DNA from 3 places in the Lysinibacillus sp. VIII_CA genome. Region 1 is predicted to be linked to each of the others. Evidence: predicted binding sites of a transcription regulator. Region 1 holds the regulator's gene; each other region holds the start of a gene.
The links. Region 1 encodes CtsR, which represses protease genes until heat stress. Its sites were predicted from a motif close to ATGGTCAATAAAGGTCAAACA; they were not measured.
Positions count from the first base shown of each region.

Region 1 (3,283 bases):
CTTCTCTAGAATACGGTCAATCTTATTCGCTTGTTCATAGGCATTTTGAAGCTGAAAACTCGCGGTCATACATTGAATGCGCAAGTGATCCTCTTCATTCACCATAATACTCACCGATTCATCTTGTGACAGAAGCACAGAGCCCACCTGCTCTTTTTTTGCAAGCTGCGGACTAATCAAATGCTTTTCTACAAGAATTTGACGTTGTAAAGGTGTTAAATCATTGATAGAAAAATAAGCATAATCATTTTGAAGCGTTGGACTATCGCTTACTGCATGTGTAACTGCCTGTTCCACCTGTAAAGCCTCGTTCTCTGAAAACGATAATGGAAAACGATATCCATCTAAATTTCGAGCAAGGCGAATACGTGTACTAATGACAATGTCAGAATAATCGTCTTCAATACGCATCCAAGTAGGTGTAGCACGCTCTAAAAACGATTCAATCATCATGACACATCACCACCTTCAAATTGTAGCTGCTTCTCAAGCTCTTTGACTTCATCACGAAGCTTTGCTGCCTCTTCGAATTGTTCTTCATCTACAGCGAACTTCATGCGTTTACGGATTTCCTCAATTTGCTTTTTAATGACATACACATTGCTATGGGCACCTGGCATTTTACCAATATGTTGGGGACCAGCCTGTATCCGATTAAAGAGCTTAGGTAAATGTTCGCTAAAAGTGTCATAACAGCTTGGGCAACCAAACTTACCTTCTTTCAAAAATTGCTTATACGTAAATTCACATTGTGGACACGTTTGCTGTTGTGGCTGTGTTTGTTGTTTTTCCCCCACCTTTTGCCATGTAGGTGAGCCAAACCAGTTAGATAATAACTGTTGTATAGAAACTGGCTCTTGTTTAAACTCTGCATGAAATGGATGGAACTGTGAGGCGCAGACGTCACAATAATGGTGCTCCACCTTTTGCCCATTTTGAACTTGTGTTACAGTAACTGTCGCATTACGTTGTTTACAATGTTCACATATCATTTCCATCACCTCACTATTTCTGCTGCTCGTATTTTATAGTTGTCAGCATCGCCCGCAATATTTTTGCTCGAATTATATCTCTTAAAGGAAGATGTAAGTCGATTGTTGAGCGATCAATTGCTGCTAACATTAACTTCGCTTCTCGCTTTGAAATTACCTGCTCGTCGATGAGTCGATACACTAAATCTTCTGCCATCGTTTGCGATGCTCCACCTTCAATATGCCGGAGAACATCGTCAATTAAATCAATCTGTGAATTCGCGCGGACACGTAAAATTCGAATGTATCCACCACCACCACGCTTGCTCTCTACAAGGTAACCTCGCTCGGCAGTAAATCTTGTATTAATGACATAATTTATTTGTGACGGAACACATTGAAATTTATCTGCAATTTCACTACGTTTTATTTCAATATGCCCTTCCCCACCTAATTCAAGTACTTGCTTTAAGTAACCTTCTATGATGTCTGATATATTACGCATTTTAGGAATACACCTCGCTTGCTTCACTGACTTTGACTATCTTTGACTTTCTTTGAGTATATTATACAAAACGCTTGAAAATAATTGCAATGATTTCGCCCAGAGAAAAATGAAATGCCTTAAAAAGTATATTCAAGCGTAGAAAATAGCACTTATTAATTAATGGCTATCGAGCACACTTATTTGCTTCCTACACCTAATGTACCCTTTTTATCCATAGAAAAAACGCAAGCATATGCAACTAGCATATACTTGCGTCTATAAAAATTATACCCAACGACCTACAATTGGATAACGCCAAGGCTCATCAGTTAATGCTTTGACGATACCGATAATTGGTACTACAAATAGCATAATACCGAAAACGATTAAAAATGGAATGCCAATGATGAAAAAGCTTAAGACTCCAGAGACAGCAAGTAAAACCGCCATGACAAGTTGGAAAAGTATTGCTTGGATAGAAATTGCCTTCACTTCCTCATCCGTACTAATTAAAAAGAAGATTATGGGAACTAACCATGGCGCAAAAAACGAACTTGCGTGTATGATTACTTTAGACCATTTACTCTCCATATATATCAACCCTTTCTTTATGCGTTGTCTATCGTTTTATGTACTACTATTTACGGAACTATACCCGTAATAGTTTCAATTTAAAGTGAGTTTTTTAAAATTTTTTTTGAAAGGTCGTGATGAGAAATGGAATTTAACCACACATTAGCAAATGAATATGAAAAGGGGATTCGCCGTACTCTACCAAGCTATGATGCAATGCTTCGTTTAATACAAACTTTTTATCGTTCTACATTACAGGAGCAAGCTGATATGTTGATTGTTGGTGCAGGCAGTGGCAATGAAATATTACAGCTAGCAGATGGAAGACCGCATTGGTCATTTACGGGTATTGATCCGTCAGAATCTATGCTCGATATAGCAAGGGAGCGTCTCCAATCGTTACCCAATGATCTGTCATTCTACCGTGGGACATTGCTGGATACACAGCTACCAGCCACCACATTCGATGCAGCTAGTTGTGTACTCGTCCTTCATTTTATTCAAGGTTATGAAGAAAAGCTGTCAACTTTGAAAGAAATTTACAACCATTTAAAGCCAGGGGCACCTTTTACTCTTGTTTCAAAATACGGTCAACCTGGTACGATTGAAACGGAACTACAATTCGATTTATGGCGTTCCTACTGGCTTCAACATACAAAACTTTCTACATCCGATGTTGCAGAAATGGAAAATTCCATCCGTGCTCTGTCATTTATGCCTGAGAAAGAAATATTAACATTATTACAAGAAGCAGGTTTTATAAAACCTTCTAGATTTTTTGCCACTACTTTGTTTGGTGGATGGGTATGCTTTAAAAAGGAAGAACATTAAATATATATATTGTAGTAAATACTTTGAGGTGAAAGCTGTGATAAGCACCATTGGCATTACAAAAAAACAAAAATTACTAAAGGATTTCCCTTTGGAATCCATACATCAACAAGAATTCGAGTGGTACTGGATTGATTTTAATTGTCCAACTGCTGAGGAAGAATCTTTGCTAGATTCATTTTTTCATTTCCACCCACTAGCTATTGAAGATTGCTTGATGCGATTACAACGTCCAAAACTCGATTTTTATGACGATTTTCATTTTTTCGTCATTCATCGATTAAACGAGCTGTCATTAGCTGCAGAGGAGGTAAATATTTTTACCTCTAATAAGTATATAGTGACATTTCATAAGAACCCAGTTCCTGAAATAGAAAAGGTACAAAAGTTGTTAGAAAGCCAGCCAAAAAACTGGGAGCGT
Region 1 is NZ_JBNFXM010000008.1:63,043-66,325, forward strand. It holds gene ACP3VS_RS12755 (protein arginine kinase) at 1-453, opposite strand, end outside; gene ACP3VS_RS12760 (UvrB/UvrC motif-containing protein) at 450-992, opposite strand; gene ACP3VS_RS12765 (CtsR family transcriptional regulator) at 1,006-1,476, opposite strand; gene ACP3VS_RS12770 (DUF4870 domain-containing protein) at 1,744-2,049, opposite strand; gene ACP3VS_RS12775 (class I SAM-dependent methyltransferase) at 2,176-2,862, shown strand; gene corA (magnesium/cobalt transporter CorA) at 2,900-3,283, shown strand, end outside.

Region 2 (3,283 bases), on a different contig from region 1:
TTTGCGGGACGCCCGATATTCTTTTGGCACGGTGAATTAGATAAAACCGTCCCTTTCCATGAAACATATAAATTTTATGAAACATTACGGGAATACTATCAAGCAAACCCTGAAAATTTAACATTCATGGTGAATAAAAAGGCTGGACATGTTGTACCACGTGATGGAATGTTGGCAGCAACAGAGTGGCTTGCAGAGCATTTGGCATAATATGATGCATCTGCTATGATAAGGTTAACACTATGATGGAAGGAGAAATGGGAATGGATCAGGATATGAAAGATAGCATGTTAGGTGCATTAGAAAATGTAATTGACCCTGAGCTTGGAATTGATATCGTCAACTTAGGTTTAGTATATGATGTAGATTTAGATGATGAAGGTGTAGCAACGGTTACAATGACGTTAACATCGATGGGCTGTCCACTTGGCCCAGTGATTGTGGATCAAGTGAATACAGCATTAAACGAGCTTCCAGAAGTGAAAAGTACAAATGTAAATATTGTATGGAATCCACCTTGGTCAAAAGACAAAATGTCACGCTATGCCAAAATGGCATTGGGTGTACGCTAATAGTGTCTATTAAAAATCCCTGCTTATTTTTAATAAGCAGGGATTTAGCATGTAACGAATTAATCGATACGGCATACTTGTAATGGACAATTTTCGCAGGCAATCTCATTTTTTAAAAATTGTAAATCATGAATAGTAATAAAGCCTTTGTCAAAAGTCAAAATGTCATGTTTTTTTAAATCATTCAACATGCGATTAATCATTTCACGACTAGTCGCACACAAATTTGCAATTTCCGTATTTGTTAGTTGAAACTCAATAAAAATGGAACCATCCTCTAAAAGCTTACCATACGTATTAGATAGACGAATGAGCGTTGAAAACAAGGCACCCTTTTTTCCGTTTAACACTAAATCACGCAAACGACTCTGATGCTTTAAATTTTCTGTTTGTAGCCACTTCATATATTCCACCATAATCGTAGGCTGTTCTTCCAGTAAATGTTCTAATGACTGCCGACTTAAAACATATAGCGTAGCAGATTCTAAAACTTTTGCAGTCATGGAATTATAGACAAGGTTACAAAATAATGAACCCTCTCCAATGATACTATCAGGACCACATATTCGAATCGTCAATTCCTTCCCAGTTTCTGTTTCTTGACTAATCGATACAACACCCGACTTAATATAGTAAATTTCCTTTGACCGTTCACCTTCTAGAAAAATTTTATTCCCTTTATTTACTTTGATAAAAACACCATGCTTTTGAAAAAGGTCCATAATTTTTTCTAACATATTATCCTTTGAAACCATATCTCCAACACATCGCTTTCTTTTTGTAATAAATGGCGATTATTACAAAAGGACAGTGGATTTTTCGATACTTAAACATAGAAACATACCATTATTATAACGTAAATGTTTATTTATAAGTGTAAAAATTTAGTGCTATTTCTTTGCATAAGAATTGTCGAGTGATGTAAAATAAAGTTAGTCAAATAAGGTCAAACTTTTAAAAAGAACCAGAATGGGTATAAAGATTATGCGAAATAGTAAAGTAAAGGAGTGCTAATTATGCAATTTCAACAAACTGATAATCAAAAGCCATTAGAGCAATTTGGACGCAACTTAATAGAAGAAGTTAAAAATGGCAAAATGGACCCCGTTATTGGGCGCGATGAGGAAATTCGAAATGTCATTCGTATATTAACGCGTAAAACAAAAAATAATCCTGTATTAATTGGTGAGCCAGGAGTTGGTAAAACAGCGATTGCAGAAGGTTTGGCTCAACGTATTGTGAAGGGGGATGTACCAGAGGGCTTGAAAGAGTGCGTGCTATACGAGCTGGATATGAGTGCTTTAATAGCAGGTGCAAGCTACCGTGGCCAATTCGAAGAGCGTTTAAAAGGCGTATTAAAAGAAGTTAAAGATTCAGAAGGGCAAATCATTTTATTTATTGATGAAATTCATACAATTGTAGGCGCAGGCAAAACGGATGGTGCTATGGATGCAGGAAATATGTTAAAGCCCATGCTTGCTCGAGGCGAATTACACTGTATCGGTGCGACTACATTAGATGAATATCGTCTGTATATTGAAAAAGACCCTGCCTTAGAACGCCGGTTCCAACAAGTTCTTGTACGTGAGCCTTCTATTGAGGATACTGTGTCTATTTTACGAGGCTTAAAAGAACGCTTTGAATTACATCATGCAGTACGTATTCATGACCGCGCGATTGTGGCTGCAGCAGAGCTCTCCAATCGTTATATTACAGAGCGATTTTTACCAGATAAAGCGATTGATTTAATTGATGAGGCATGTGCAACGATTCGTACTGAAATTGATTCAATGCCACAGGAACTAGATGCAGTGACTCGTCGTATTATGCAACTAGAGATTGAAGAACAAGCGTTACGGAAGGAAAAGGACGAAGCAAGTAAAAAACGTCTTGAGCAATTACGAGAAGAATTGACAAAGTTGAAAGAGTCTTCTGAGGGGATGAGGCAGCAATGGGAAGCAGAAAAGGAAAAACTACATGAAATTCAGAAAAAACGGGAGACATTAGATAAATACCGTCGTGATTTAGAGGAGGCAGAAAGTAAATATGATTTAAATAAAGCTGCTGAATTACGTCATGGTAAAATACCAACACTTGAAAAAGACATTCAGGAACTCGAAAAAGAATTAGAAAGCGGTGCAGAGTCTCGTATTTTACGTGAAGAAGTGACAGCTGACGAAATCGCCGCAATTGTTTCTCGCTGGACGGGTATTCCTGTGACAAAACTAGTGGAGGGCGAGCGAGAAAAACTATTGCGTTTAAAGGAAACCTTACATGAACGTGTAGTTGGTCAAGATACAGCTGTTCAATTAGTAACAGAGGCTGTATGGCGTGCTCGTGCAGGCATTAAAGATCCGCATCGTCCAATTGGTAGCTTTTTATTCTTAGGCCCAACAGGTGTTGGTAAAACAGAGCTTGCTAAGGCCCTAGCTGCTCAATTATTTGATTCAGAAGATCATTTCATTCGAATTGATATGAGCGAATATATGGAGAAGCATAGCGTGTCTCGATTAGTTGGAGCTCCTCCGGGTTATATTGGTTATGAAGAAGGAGGTCAACTCACAGAGGCTGTGCGTCGTAACCCTTATTCTGTTGTTTTACTAGATGAAATTGAAAAAGCACATCCCGATGTGGCTAATATTTTATTGCAAATTTTAGATGACGGCCGAATTACAGATAGTCAAGGACGTATGGTCAATTTTACAAATACA
Region 2 is NZ_JBNFXM010000001.1:607,138-610,420, reverse strand. It holds gene ACP3VS_RS02965 (prolyl oligopeptidase family serine peptidase) at 1-210, shown strand, start outside; gene ACP3VS_RS02960 (metal-sulfur cluster assembly factor) at 264-572, shown strand; gene ACP3VS_RS02955 (Crp/Fnr family transcriptional regulator) at 632-1,327, opposite strand; gene ACP3VS_RS02950 (ATP-dependent Clp protease ATP-binding subunit) at 1,589-3,283, shown strand, end outside.
Region 2: the regulator CtsR is predicted to act here: its motif matches at 1,505-1,525, upstream of ACP3VS_RS02950 (ATP-dependent Clp protease ATP-binding subunit).

Region 3 (3,283 bases), on a different contig from region 1:
ATGACCGCTAAGAGAACCAACCGGATAATAGAAACATAAAGTGTTTGTTGTATATGGTAAGATGAACATATACATAGAAATTATGATTGAAAGGGGGGCGTGATATGTCTTTTGCTTCAGAAACGAAAAAGGAATTAACCCAAATAGAAGCGGACAATCATTGTATGAAAGCAGAAGTTTCTGCCCTAATTCGTATGAATGGTTCATTATCCTTTGCGAATAAACAACTAAGCTTGGACGTGCAAACTGAAAACGCTGCAATTGCCAGAAGACTATATACGATTATGAAAAAGTTGTATCCATACAATGTAGAATTGCTAGTTCGTAAGAAAATGCGATTGAAAAAAAATAACGTATATATTTGCCGTGTAAGAGAAGGAGCACGCGAGCTGTTAATTGATTTAGAAATCATCTCAGACGACTTTCAATTTAATCATACGATCTCAAGAAAGCTCATTAAAAAAAATGGCCAAAAAAGAGCCTATTTAAGAGGCGCATTTTTAGCAGGAGGCTCTGTCAATAACCCAGAAACATCCGCCTACCATTTAGAAATTTATTCTTTATATAAAGAACATGGCGAGGCATTGATGGATTTAATGAATGAATTTGAACTCAATGCCAAAACAATCGAACGCAAAAAAGGCTTTGTTACTTATTTAAAGGAAGCAGAAAAAATTTCTGATTTTCTCAATATTGTGGGTGCCCATCAGGCAATGATGAAATTTGAGGATGTTCGGATATTACGAGACATGCGCAATAGTGTCAATCGTATTGTGAACTGTGAAACGGCCAATCTAAATAAAACAATTGGAGCAGCATTACGACAGGTAGAGAATATTCGATTTATTGAAAATTCAATTGGTCTTGATCAACTACCCGAAAAGCTTCGTGAAATTGCACGATTACGAGTAGAGTATCAAGATGTTACGTTAAAAGAGCTTGGCGAAATGGTATCCAGTGGCACTGTCAGCAAATCAGGTGTCAACCATCGTTTAAGAAAAATCGATGAAATAGCAGATGCATTAAGACGCGGTGAAAAAATAGGTGGTTAAGTTTTCATACTTTTCAGGTATGAATGTCATGCGTAATCGCTTATTGTTCTTTTGCTAGTAAGTAAGGTAAGATAAAACTAATAGATGAACGGTAGTGAAGGGGAGTTTTGAGAATGATCGAGAGAAGAGTCCAGGTTAAATTAAAATTAGGACTACAAGCAAGACAAGCGGCACTATTTGTGCAGGAAGCAAATCGTTTCAGTGCGGATATCTTTCTAGAAAAAGATGAAAAAAAAGTTAATGCCAAGTCGATAATGGGTGTCATGAGCTTAGCAGTTGCTAAAGGTACGGAGGTAACTTTAAGTAGTGAAGGCAATGATGCTGAGCAAGCGGTTACAGCATTAGCAACAATTATTGAAAATGAAGATTAACTAACAAGTAAAAAAGCCTCACAGAGGAAATTCTGTGAGGTTTTTTATTACTATTTATTATCAGTACTACGGTGCATAATGTGATCAATTAAACCATACTCTTTTGCACGTTCAGCTGTCATGAAGTTATCACGATCTGTGTCTCTTGCAATAACTTCAAGTGGTTGACCAGTACGTTCAGATAAAATGCCGTTTAATTTTTCACGTAAGAATAAAATACGTTTAGCAGCAATTTCAATTTCTGTCGCCTGGCCTTGTGCCCCACCTAGTGGTTGGTGAATCATTACTTCGGCATTTGGTAATGCAAAGCGTTTACCAGGTTCACCCGCAGCAAGTAGGAATGCACCCATTGATGCAGCCATACCGATACAAATCGTTTGAACTTTTGGCTTAATAATTTGCATGGTGTCATAAATGGCCATACCAGCCGTAATTGATCCACCTGGTGAATTAATGTAAAGAGAAATGTCTTTGTCTGGATCTTCTGCTTGTAGGAAAAGTAATTGTGCGACAATTGAATTAGCCACATTGTCGTCAATAGCACTTCCTAAAAGGATAATGCGGTCTTTAAGTAGACGTGAGTAAATGTCATATGCACGTTCACCACGGCTTGTTTGTTCAATAACTGTAGGAATTAAATTCATGTTAAATCCTCCTTCAAAAAACTAAATTCGATTACCTTTGCTGAAAACTCATTGTTATTTCAGCTGTAACCTTATCATACACATTATAGTCAGGGAAGGTCAAATATTAACCCTGCTAAAGTGAAATAATTAAATAAAAAAAAATAAATTCTTTTTGTATTATATGGTTGAAATATATGTGATACGTTTGTATAATAGGTAAGGTTATAAGATTGAAAGTACAGAACACTATTTTGCAGGTATGCTCCAAAATGAGGATTATCTACATCATGCTTTTCGTAAGCCTAGGGTGAGTACTTTTTTTTTGTTTTTTTTGCCCTCGTGGTGTAATGGATAACACGTAAGATTCCGGTTCTTGCACTGGGGGTTCGATTCCCTCCGAGGGCGCCATTTTACTGAATATAGATATACTGTAATAGCTCAATCTCCTAATAAGTAGTTTAGCAGCCTGCTTAGTGGAGATAGAGAGGAAAAGTAATGGGAATACTGTCCTAGTTGGCATTATTCCCCTATTTATGCCTTTCAAACCTTCAAAAAAGCAACAACTCCAAATTATTTTTTAGTGAACATACTGACCGTGAAGGCTAGTAATAGCCGAAAAAAAGAATCCTTTCTGAGGGGATTCTTTTTTTTTTGTTTAAATTTATCGAAATTTAGCATTTTTTCAATTGTATATATATTAATTTTAGGTTCATATTCTTGTTATTAATGCATTTTTTTTCTATTTAAATGATTTCTTTATTAATGAATATGAAAAAATATTTAGTTTTATGCGAAAAGTTGTTGTACAAATACTATAATATTAATATAATTGACCTAATAGTCTAATATTTCCGAATTGCGAAAAATAATACGCAGAATGGAAAATTATCGAAATAGGGGGAAATGCAATGAAAAAAACAGCTTGGATGTTACTTATGATACTAGCAGCGCTAACTTTAGCACTTGCAGGATGTGGGACAAAGGATACTGCCTCTTCGGGTAGTACACCTTCAGAAGGTGGAGATGGCAAGAAAGTTTATAAAGTAGGTACAGAAGCGACTTTTGCACCGTTTGAATCTGTTGACGATAAAGGGAAAATTGTGGGGATTGATGTCGATATTTTAAAAGCAATTGCTGATGAAATGGATTTCGAAGTAGAGTGGAATAATATTGGTTGGGAACCCGTTTTCCAAACAATTAAAAATGGTGAAACACATATTGGTGCTTCAGGGAT
Region 3 is NZ_JBNFXM010000007.1:102,930-106,212, forward strand. It holds gene ACP3VS_RS11865 (gluconeogenesis factor YvcK family protein) at 1-11, shown strand, start outside; gene whiA (DNA-binding protein WhiA) at 105-1,052, shown strand; gene ACP3VS_RS11875 (HPr family phosphocarrier protein) at 1,166-1,423, shown strand; gene clpP (ATP-dependent Clp endopeptidase proteolytic subunit ClpP) at 1,474-2,067, opposite strand; tRNA gene ACP3VS_RS11885 (tRNA-Arg) at 2,383-2,457, shown strand; gene ACP3VS_RS11890 (basic amino acid ABC transporter substrate-binding protein) at 2,958-3,283, shown strand, end outside.
Region 3: the regulator CtsR is predicted to act here: its motif matches at 2,153-2,173, upstream of clpP (ATP-dependent Clp endopeptidase proteolytic subunit ClpP).